One region of the Geobacillus sp. YHL genome, then DNA from elsewhere that is predicted to be linked to it. Evidence: riboswitches for the same ligand, from Rfam matches in the RefSeq annotation. Region 1 holds a riboswitch; each other region holds the start of a gene.

The links. A riboswitch is a leader RNA that binds a small molecule or an ion and turns the genes downstream of it on or off. The one in region 1 is predicted to bind S-adenosylmethionine.
Region 2: another riboswitch for S-adenosylmethionine. It lies ahead of mtnW (2,3-diketo-5-methylthiopentyl-1-phosphate enolase); the one in region 1 lies ahead of JCR24_RS05115 (bifunctional homocysteine S-methyltransferase/methylenetetrahydrofolate reductase).
Region 3: another riboswitch for S-adenosylmethionine. It lies ahead of metK (methionine adenosyltransferase); the one in region 1 lies ahead of JCR24_RS05115 (bifunctional homocysteine S-methyltransferase/methylenetetrahydrofolate reductase).

Annotation. Positions count from the first base shown of each region.
Region 1 is NZ_JAEIGB010000003.1:147,728-150,928, reverse strand. Features, by position in the region: gene JCR24_RS05130 (hypothetical protein) at 1-1,000, opposite strand, end outside; gene JCR24_RS05125 (uberolysin/carnocyclin family circular bacteriocin) at 1,068-1,298, opposite strand; gene JCR24_RS05120 (hypothetical protein) at 1,362-1,532, opposite strand; SAM riboswitch class I at 1,835-1,937, shown strand; gene JCR24_RS05115 (bifunctional homocysteine S-methyltransferase/methylenetetrahydrofolate reductase) at 2,009-3,201, shown strand, end outside.
Region 2 is NZ_JAEIGB010000018.1:51,133-54,333, forward strand. Features, by position in the region: gene JCR24_RS13725 (pyridoxal phosphate-dependent aminotransferase) at 1-1,157, shown strand, start outside; SAM riboswitch class I at 1,242-1,350, shown strand; gene mtnW (2,3-diketo-5-methylthiopentyl-1-phosphate enolase) at 1,422-2,663, shown strand; gene mtnX (2-hydroxy-3-keto-5-methylthiopentenyl-1-phosphate phosphatase) at 2,660-3,201, shown strand, end outside.
Region 3 is NZ_JAEIGB010000001.1:53,042-56,242, reverse strand. Features, by position in the region: gene JCR24_RS00265 (tetraprenyl-beta-curcumene synthase family protein) at 1-23, opposite strand, end outside; gene JCR24_RS00260 (gamma carbonic anhydrase) at 362-910, shown strand; gene metK (methionine adenosyltransferase) at 933-2,144, opposite strand; SAM riboswitch class I at 2,274-2,388, opposite strand; gene pckA (phosphoenolpyruvate carboxykinase (ATP)) at 2,607-3,201, shown strand, end outside.

The DNA.
Region 1 (3,201 bases):
GCAACAGCGCCAAATTCGCTCCTGCAACTAAAAACCATTCCCCTGGCAAAAATAGCGACCAAGGCGGTTTCGTCAACTCACGGGCTTGGCGTGTTAACAGACAAAGATCTTTATATAAAATTGCATTATTCGTGCTGCGAATTTTTAACGACTCTATGACACGTTGATGCCATGAATATAGCATGTACGCTGTCTTGTCAGAATGAGACGCACGAGTGAAAGAAAAGCAAATCAAAGCCAACAGAGCGAATCCAGCACCGATGAATGATAAAGTTGTACTTGAAAATAACCACCCTTCCCTCCAACTTGTCATGCGTTCATAAAACAGCTGTTGCCAATGAGCAACATAACCATCCATATACACAAGGTAAGAGAGCGACAACCCATACATTCGAACCGCTTGGCGGGACAATTGCAGCAACGGCACAATCGCCGCAAGCACGACATAACCAATCGCGAATGATGCCATTCGAAAGAAAAAGGCAGAAAATGCGCCCATCGCTCTAAAAGTTGAGCCACGCACTATATGCGATGTCACATAAAGAAGCAACAACATCGTATGTCCAAACCATACGAATGATGCGCCTGTGATCCCGAACATCACCATCAACCCAATTGAAGGAGGCAACCAAATCGGCAATAGCCGCAAAAGCGACACAGCATAGTGGATTTTGAGCAATCGCCGCCACACCTCGTCATCCCGCACTCCAGACAGACGCACATAATGATAATGGTATTGACGTTGCAATGCCTCTTTGGACTCAAGCAAAACTCCTATGAAAGGACTGACAGACATGAAAAAAAGAGCTCCCATAACCATAGAAGGGCGAAACAGCGTCGAGGATCGAGCGCAAAAGGCTACAACCACAGCCGATGAAACAAGCCATTTCGCCGCTTCCACCAAGAACATGGTCATCTTCGGAGAAAAAGGCGATTTTTTCTGCAATGGGGCCAAACTACTTCGTTGTCGTTGTTGATATAACAGCCATACGAGTTTCACTTCTCTTCCCCCACATTGATTTACTCATTAGGAACGGCAGGGAGTTTTTCCCCTGCCGTTTTGCCTTTTACCATGCAATCGCTGCCGCTTTTCCTCGTTCCGCCACTATTTTTTTCACCGTCGCGACAAAAGCTGACCACCCAATTTCCAAAATGGCGTCGACTCCACCTGACAAAATAGCGGTGATCCCAAGAATAATAGAAATGAGAGTGGAGCCGGTCAACACAATCGAAACAACCGTCGTCGCGATTGACTGTGACACGCCGAGCGTCCCGGCAACAAGCGCCAGCAAACTCATAACCTATCACCTCCTTCCAGTAAATGATAATCGATCAAAACTTTTTTCAAAAACATTCTGTGTCTATCTCATCCTTCGCACTAAACGAGAATAAACCCCGCCGTAAAGCAGCACCAATACAATAAATCCTATTTTGATGGGCATGCTGGCCGCTTTTAGGCGAAAAGCAACTCCAATCAACACAACAAGCGGCAGGCTAATCAGAATAAAATACGGCCACGACCATTGTTTCACCCACTTCACTCCTGTCTGCGATGCGGTTTCTAGTAAATTCCTTGTTAATATCATCCATTTTAATCATACACCTTGACTCTAAAAAAAAAAGAGAAATCGTTCGACAATTTTTTTACATATTTCGACATATTTCATGCTATTGAAATGAAACAGAGATGCTTTTAAGAGCTTGGTACAAGGTAAGCGTTGATCCAAGAAATTCTTTTTGAAATTTCCTTGCTTCACCGTATTGAATAATTTCGAAAAATACATTAAATTATATAGTAATCATCAAAACGTCACCGCACAATTGCATACCGGCATTCTTATCAAGAGAGGGGGAGGGACTGGCCCGGTGAACCCTCAGCAACCTGGCCCGCGGCCAAGGTGCTAAATCCAGACAGGCGGAAGCCTGGAAGATAAGAAGAAGCGAATGAAAAGTCTTCTTCTTATAGAAGGCTTTTTTCTTTTACTACGGAGAAACGGGGGAATCGAACGTGGGATTGCTGGATGAGTTGAAAGAGCGCATTCTCATCGCCGACGGGGCGATGGGAACGCTTTTATATTCGCACGGCATTGACCGTTGTTTTGAAGAATTGAATCTATCCAATCCAGATGAAATCGTCCATATTCATGAAGCGTATATCGCGGCGGGCGCCGATGTCATTCAGACGAATACATACGGCGCCAACTATGTGAAACTCGCGCGCTACGGCTTGCAAGACGAGGTGCCGGCGATCAATCGCGCCGCTGTAAGACTGGCGAAGCAAGCAGCCAATGGGGGGGCGTACGTGCTCGGAACGATCGGAGGGCTGCGCACGTTAAACAAAAGCGTCGTCACGCTCGAAGAAGTGAAACGGACGTTTCGCGAGCAGCTGTTTGTGCTGCTTGCCGAAGGGGTTGATGGTGTGCTGCTCGAGACGTATTACGATTTGGAAGAGTTGGAGACGGTGCTTGCCATCGCCCGCAAAGAGACGGACTTGCCGATTATCGCCCATGTGTCGCTCCATGAAGTCGGCGTTTTGCAAGACGGCACGCCGCTCGCGGACGCCCTTAGCCGCCTGGAGGCGCTCGGGGCCGATGTTGTCGGGCTCAACTGCCGGCTTGGTCCGCACTATATGATTCAGTCGCTTGAGGAAGTGCCCCTGCCCAATTGCGCATTTTTGTCGGCGTATCCGAACGCGAGCCTCCCGGATTACCGCGACGGCCGGCTTGTCTATGAAACGAACGCGGAATATTTTGAAGAGGCGGCCAAAGCGTTCCGCGATCAAGGGGTGCGCTTGATCGGCGGGTGCTGCGGCACGACGCCGAAACATATTGAGGCAATGGCAAAGGCGCTCGCCGACCGGACGCCGGTGACGGAAAAAACGGTGAAGCGGCGCACGGCATCTGTATCGGTGCAAGCCGATCGGCCCGCGCCGACTCCGCTTCCCGAGCTCGCCCGCACGCGCCGCTCGGTCATTGTGGAGCTGGATCCGCCGAAAAAATTGGGGATTGACAAGTTTCTTGCTGGGGCGAAAGCGCTCCATGACGCCGGCATCGATGCGCTGACGTTGGCCGACAACTCGCTCGCCACGCCGCGCATCAGCAACGCCGCTGTCGCCACGATCATCAAGGAGCAGCTCGGCATCCGCCCGCTTGTGCATATTACATGCCGCGATCGCAATTTGATCGGCTTGCAGTCGCATTT
Region 2 (3,201 bases), on a different contig from region 1:
TTGAGCAGTTGCCAAAGCAATTTTTCGCCTCGCTTGTCGCAAAAGTGGGGGAGAAAATCAAGGCCGGATGCGACGTGATCAATTTAGGGCAAGGCAACCCGGATCAGCCGACGCCAAAGCATATCGTTGAGGCGATGCAGCGGGCGGCGGCCAATCCGAAATACCATAAATATTCGCCGTTTCAAGGCTACTTCTTTTTGAAAGAAGCCATCGCCGCGTTTTACGCGCGTGAATACGGGGTGAACATCGATCCAGACCGCGAAGTCGCCATTTTGTTCGGCGGCAAGGCCGGGCTTGTCGAACTGCCGCTTTGCCTCGTCAACCCGGGCGATGTGGTGCTTGTCCCGGACCCGGGCTATCCGGACTATTGGTCGGGGATCGCGCTTGCCCGCGCGCGGATGGAAATGATGCCGCTTGTTGCGGAAAACGGTTTTTTGCCGGACTATGAAGCCATTCCGGCGGCAGTGGCCGACCGAGCGAAGCTCATGTTTTTAAACTATCCGAACAATCCGACCGGCGCGACGGCGACAAAGGAATTTTTCGCGGAGACGGTGGCGTTTGCCGCCAAGCACGGCATTGCCGTCGTGCACGATTTCGCTTATGGGGCGATCGGCTTTGACGGCCGGAAACCGGTCAGCTTCCTGGAAGTCGATGGGGCGAAAGACGTCGGCGTCGAAATTTATACGTTTTCGAAAACATACAATATGGCCGGCTGGCGTGTGGCGTTTGCCGTCGGCAACGAGCGGATCATTCGGGCGCTTGAGCTTTTGCAGGATCATTTGTATGTCAGCTTGTTCGGCGCCATCCAGGAAGCGGCCGCCGCGGCGCTCCTTGGTCCGCAAGATTGTGTCACGGAGCTGGTCGCATTGTATGAGGCGCGCCGCAATGCGTTCATCGCTGCGCTCTGCGAGGCCGGCTGGGAGGTGCAGGCGCCATCCGGGTCGTTTTTCGCCTGGCTTCCGCTGCCAAAAGGCATATCATCCGCTGAGTTTGCCGACATGCTGCTTGAGCGGGCGCATGTCGCCGTCGCCCCAGGCATCGGGTTCGGCGAGCACGGCGAAGGGTATGTGCGCGTCGGCCTCTTGACCGATGAAGCGCGGCTTCGCGAAGCAGCGGAGCGGATCGGCCGCCTTGGATTGTTCGAAAAAAATTTTTGAAAAATGATTGACAACGCCAATCGGCGATGTCATAATTCAAAGTAAATTTGCCAATTGTTTGATAAGTGCATAAACGAGCAGGCTTTCTTATCAAGAGCAGGCGGAGGGACGAGCCCAATGAAGCCCGGCAACCGGCTTGGCGCGCGCCAAGCACGGTGCTAATTCTTGCAGCGGAAACGCTGAGAGATAAGAAGAGCGCCATGGATGAGTGACGCCTCTTCTTATGAAGAGGCGTTTTTATTTCGAGATTGAGAGGGATGAACGATGAGTGCAGTGATGGCAACGTATTTGCTTCATGATGAAACAGACATTCGGAAAAAGGCGGAAGGGATCGCGCTCGGCTTGACGATCGGCACGTGGACCGACTTGCCGGCGTTGGAGCAGGAGCAGCTTCGCAAACATAAAGGGGAAGTCGTCGCTATTGAAGAGCTTGGCGAAAGCGAGCGGGTAAACGCCTATTTCGGCAAGCGGCTGAAGCGGGCGATCGTCAAAATCGCCTACCCGACAGTCAACTTCAGCGCCGATTTGCCGGCATTGTTGGTCACGACGTTCGGCAAGCTGTCGCTCGACGGTGAAGTGCGGCTGCTTGATTTAGAGTTTCCGGATGAATGGAAGCGACAGTTTCCTGGGCCGCGCTTTGGCATCGACGGCATTCGCGACCGAGTCGGGGTGCATAACCGCCCACTGTTGATGAGCATTTTTAAAGGCATGATCGGCCGCGATTTGGCGTACTTGACGTCGGAATTGAAAAAACAGGCGCTCGGCGGCGTTGACCTGGTCAAAGACGATGAAATTTTGTTTGACAGCGAACTTCTTCCGTTTGAAAAGCGGATCACCGAGGGCAAGGCGGCGCTTCAGGAAGTGTACGAACAAACGGGCAAGCGGACGTTGTATGCCGTCAACTTGACCGGCAAAACGTTTGCGTTAAAGGACAAAGCGAAACGAGCCGCCGAGCTTGGCGCTGATGTGCTGTTGTTTAACGTCTTCGCTTATGGGCTTGACGTGTTGCAGGCGTTGCGCGAGGATGAGGAGATTGCGGTGCCGATTATGGCTCACCCGGCGTTCAGCGGCGCTGTTACGACGTCCGAATTTTATGGGGTGGCGCCTTCGCTTTGGCTTGGAAAGCTTTTGCGGCTCGCCGGCGCCGACTTTGTCCTGTTCCCGTCGCCGTATGGCAGCGTGGCCTTGGAGCGTGAGCAGGCGCTTGGCATCGCAAGGGCGCTCACCGACGACCAAGAGCCGTTTGCCCGGGCGTTTCCGGTGCCGTCGGCCGGCATTCACCCGGGATTGGTGCCGCTCATCATCCGCGATTTCGGCCTTGACACCATCGTCAACGCCGGCGGCGGCATTCACGGCCATCCGGACGGGGCGATCGGGGGCGGCCGGGCGTTTCGCGCGGCGATCGACGCGGTGTTGGCCGGCCGTCCGCTTCGTGAGGCGGCTGCAGAAAACGAAGCGCTGCAAAAAGCGATCGACCGCTGGGGCGTCGTTGAGGTGGAAGCATGACGAAACAGCTCGTTCTCTTTTGTGATTTTGACGGCACCATTACGGAAAACGACAACATCATCGCGATTATGAAACAGTTCGCCCCGCCGGAGTGGGAGGCGTTAAAAGACGACATTCTCGCTGAGCGCATTTCTGTTCAGGAAGGAGTGGGGAAGATGTTTTCCCTCCTTCCGTCCTCGCTAAAGGGAGAAATCATCGATTTCCTGCGGCGCACCACCCGGTTGCGCGCGGGATTCCGAGAGTTTGTCGCGTTTACGAAAGAGCGAGGCATTCCGCTTTATATCGTCAGCGGCGGCATCGACTTTTTCGTCTATCCGCTGCTTGAAGGGCTCATTGAACCGGAGCGCATTTTTTGCAACGGCTCCGATTTCAGCGGTGAGACGATCCGCATCACATGGCCGCATGCATGCGACGGTGAGTGCCAAAACGGCTGCGGCTGCTGCAAGCCATCGCTCCTTCGCAAGCTTGCCCGCCCGGACGGATACCATGTCGTCATCGGCGATTCGATTACGGATTTAGCGGTGGCGAGGCAAGCGGA
Region 3 (3,201 bases), on a different contig from region 1:
CTCACCTCAGGTGCAAACACCATGGTCTCGTCTCCTAGCATTTCCATCTTATCGGCAACCAAAATCGTTTCGCGTCTGAACAGCTTGCGATCTCGTCTTCCAGTATTGCCATCAATGCGGCCGGGGCAAACCATAAAAGGGTTGGCGACGGAGTGAAAAAGCCGCTCAACAACGGTTCTTCTCACGTTGAGAAGCTTTGTGAAATCGGATCTTCTTCCCCGATCCCAACCACTCATCGGGCGAAACGAAACGTTTTTCACCAATCCCGATTAGGTGCGCTCGCTTTCGTTGGCGATTTGGACGCAGCGTTGTACAATACATGGTGAACGATCGATTTTGCAACAGAAAGGAACGAACGCCCATGATTTACCCATACAAAGGCAAAACGCCGCAAATTGCCGCCTCCGCCTTTATCGCCGACTATGTGACGATCACCGGCGATGTCGTGATCGGCGAAGAGACAAGCATTTGGTTCAATACCGTCATTCGCGGCGATGTGGCGCCAACGGTGATTGGCAACCGGGTCAATATTCAAGATAACTCAATTTTGCATCAAAGTCCAAACAATCCGCTTATCATTGAGGACGGGGTGACGGTCGGCCATCAAGTCATTTTGCACAGCGCCATCGTTCGCAAAAACGCGCTCATCGGCATGGGCTCAATCATTTTGGACCGCGCGGAAATCGGGGAAGGCGCGTTTATCGGCGCCGGCAGTTTAGTGCCGCCGGGCAAAAAAATTCCGCCCAACACGCTCGCCCTCGGCCGGCCGGCGAAAGTCGTCCGCGAACTGACGGAAGACGATATCCGCGAAATGGAGCGCATCCGCCGCGAATATGTCGAGAAAGGGCAGTATTACAAAGCGCTGCAGCAACAGCGGACATCGTGCGCCGACAAAAAAGAGCTGCCGTGATCAGGCAGCTCTTTTTCTTTCATCACTTGTCCGCCAACGCCAGCGCTTGTTCTTTCAACAAGGCGGCTTTGTCGGTGCGCTCCCACGGCAGGTCGATGTCCGTACGCCCAAAATGGCCGTAAGCAGCCGTCTGTTTGTAAATCGGGCGGCGAAGGTCGAGCATTTTGATGATGCCCGCCGGGCGGAGATCGAAGTTGTTGCGCACGACCTCAATCAAAATGTCTTCCGATACTTTGCCGGTGCCGAACGTATCGATCGAAATCGAAACTGGGCGGGCGACGCCGATCGCGTAGGCAAGCTGCACTTCGCATTTGTCGGCCAGTCCTGCCGCGACGATGTTTTTCGCGACATAGCGGGCCGCATACGCTGCCGAGCGGTCGACTTTCGTCGGATCTTTGCCCGAGAACGCGCCACCGCCGTGGCGGGCGTAGCCGCCGTACGTATCGACGATGATTTTGCGCCCCGTCAACCCAGCATCCCCTTGCGGACCGCCGATGACAAACCGTCCTGTCGGGTTGATGAAATATTTCGTGTTCTCATCAAGCAGCTCCGCGGGCACGACCGGCTTGATGACCTGCTCTTTAATGTCGCGCTGGATTTGCTCTTGCGTAATTTCCGGATGGTGCTGCGCGGAAACGACGATCGTATCGACGCGCACCGGTTTGCCGTTTTCATCGTATTCGATCGTCACTTGCGTTTTCCCGTCCGGCCGCAAGTACGGCAAGACGTCCGTTTTGCGCACTTCCGCCAATCGGCGCGCCAAGCGGTGCGCAAGCGAAATCGGCAGCGGCATCAATTCTTCCGTCTCATTGCAGGCGAACCCAAACATCAATCCTTGGTCGCCGGCGCCGATCGCTTCGATTTCCTCGTCAGTCATCTGACCTTCGCGCGCCTCGAGCGCCCGGTCCACCCCCATCGCAATGTCCGGCGATTGTTCGTCAATCGACGTCAGCACCGCGCACGTATCAGCGTCAAATCCGTATTTGGCGCGCGTGTAGCCGATCTCCCGGATCGTATCGCGGACGATGCGCGGAATGTCCACGTATGTTGATGTCGTGATTTCCCCGCTCACGAGCACCAGCCCGGTCGTGACGCTCGTTTCGCAGGCGACGCGGGCGTTCGGATCTTTTTCCAAAATGGCATCCAAAATGGCGTCAGAAATTTGGTCGCAAATTTTATCCGGATGTCCTTCCGTCACAGACTCTGAAGTAAACAAGCGGCGTTTGGCTGACATTCGGTTTGTTTCCTCCTCTTGGCATAATGTGGCGACACGGAACTCATTTCCCTTTTTCCCTTCGCAATATAAAAAACCTTTCCTGTAACGGCTGAGGAAAGGTCATGGCAATCGTATTGCTTCCTTTCACTCTTATCGTTCAAGGACTGCGCCTTGCCACAGGTTAGCACCATTTCACACATGTACAGTTGTGACGGTTGCTGGGCTTCATCGGGCCTGTCCCTCCACCGGCTCGGGATAAGAGTATCCGTTCAATGACTTATCTTATCGCAACGGAATCGGCAAAGTCAACTATCAAAATTCATTTTTTATCATTTCCAGCCGCGAAAATTCTTTCCTCAAGGAAATCGACACATTGGGCAAAATAAAGTTTGAAAAACCCACACAATTAGTATGGACTATTAATAAAAATGTGTTATACTATTTTCAAGAGTGATTACAAAAAGAAGGCAGGTTTTGAATATGGGGATCGCAAACATGACGAATAAGCTTGATGTATTGCTGCAAAAACCATACGTCCGCCATCAGCTGTCCGTCGCCGAGCTCGTCGAGAAAGTCCTGCAACGGAACGAAGGGCGGCTGACCCACACCGGAGCCGTCGCGGTCACGACCGGCAAGTACACAGGGCGGTCGCCGAAAGACAAATACATCGTCGAAGAGCCGTCCACAAAACAAACGATCGACTGGGGCCCGGTCAACCAGCCGATGTCTCCCGAGACGTTTGATAAACTGTACGACAAAGTGCTCGACTATTTAATGAAGAAAGATGAACTGTTCGTGTTTAAAGGCTTTGCTGGCGCTGATCCGAAATATCGGCTGCCGATTCAAGTCGTGAACGAATTCGCCTGGCACAACTTGTTCGTCCATCAGCTGTTCATCCGGCCGAGCGCCGAAGAGCTCGCCGCGCATGAGCCGCAGTTTACGGTGATTTGCGCGCCGAACTTTAAAGCCGACCCGAAAGTTGACGGCACGCGCTCGGAAGCGTTCATCATCATCTCGTTTGAACGGCGCACCGTGTTGATCGGCGGCACCGAGTATGCCGGCGAAATGAAAAAAT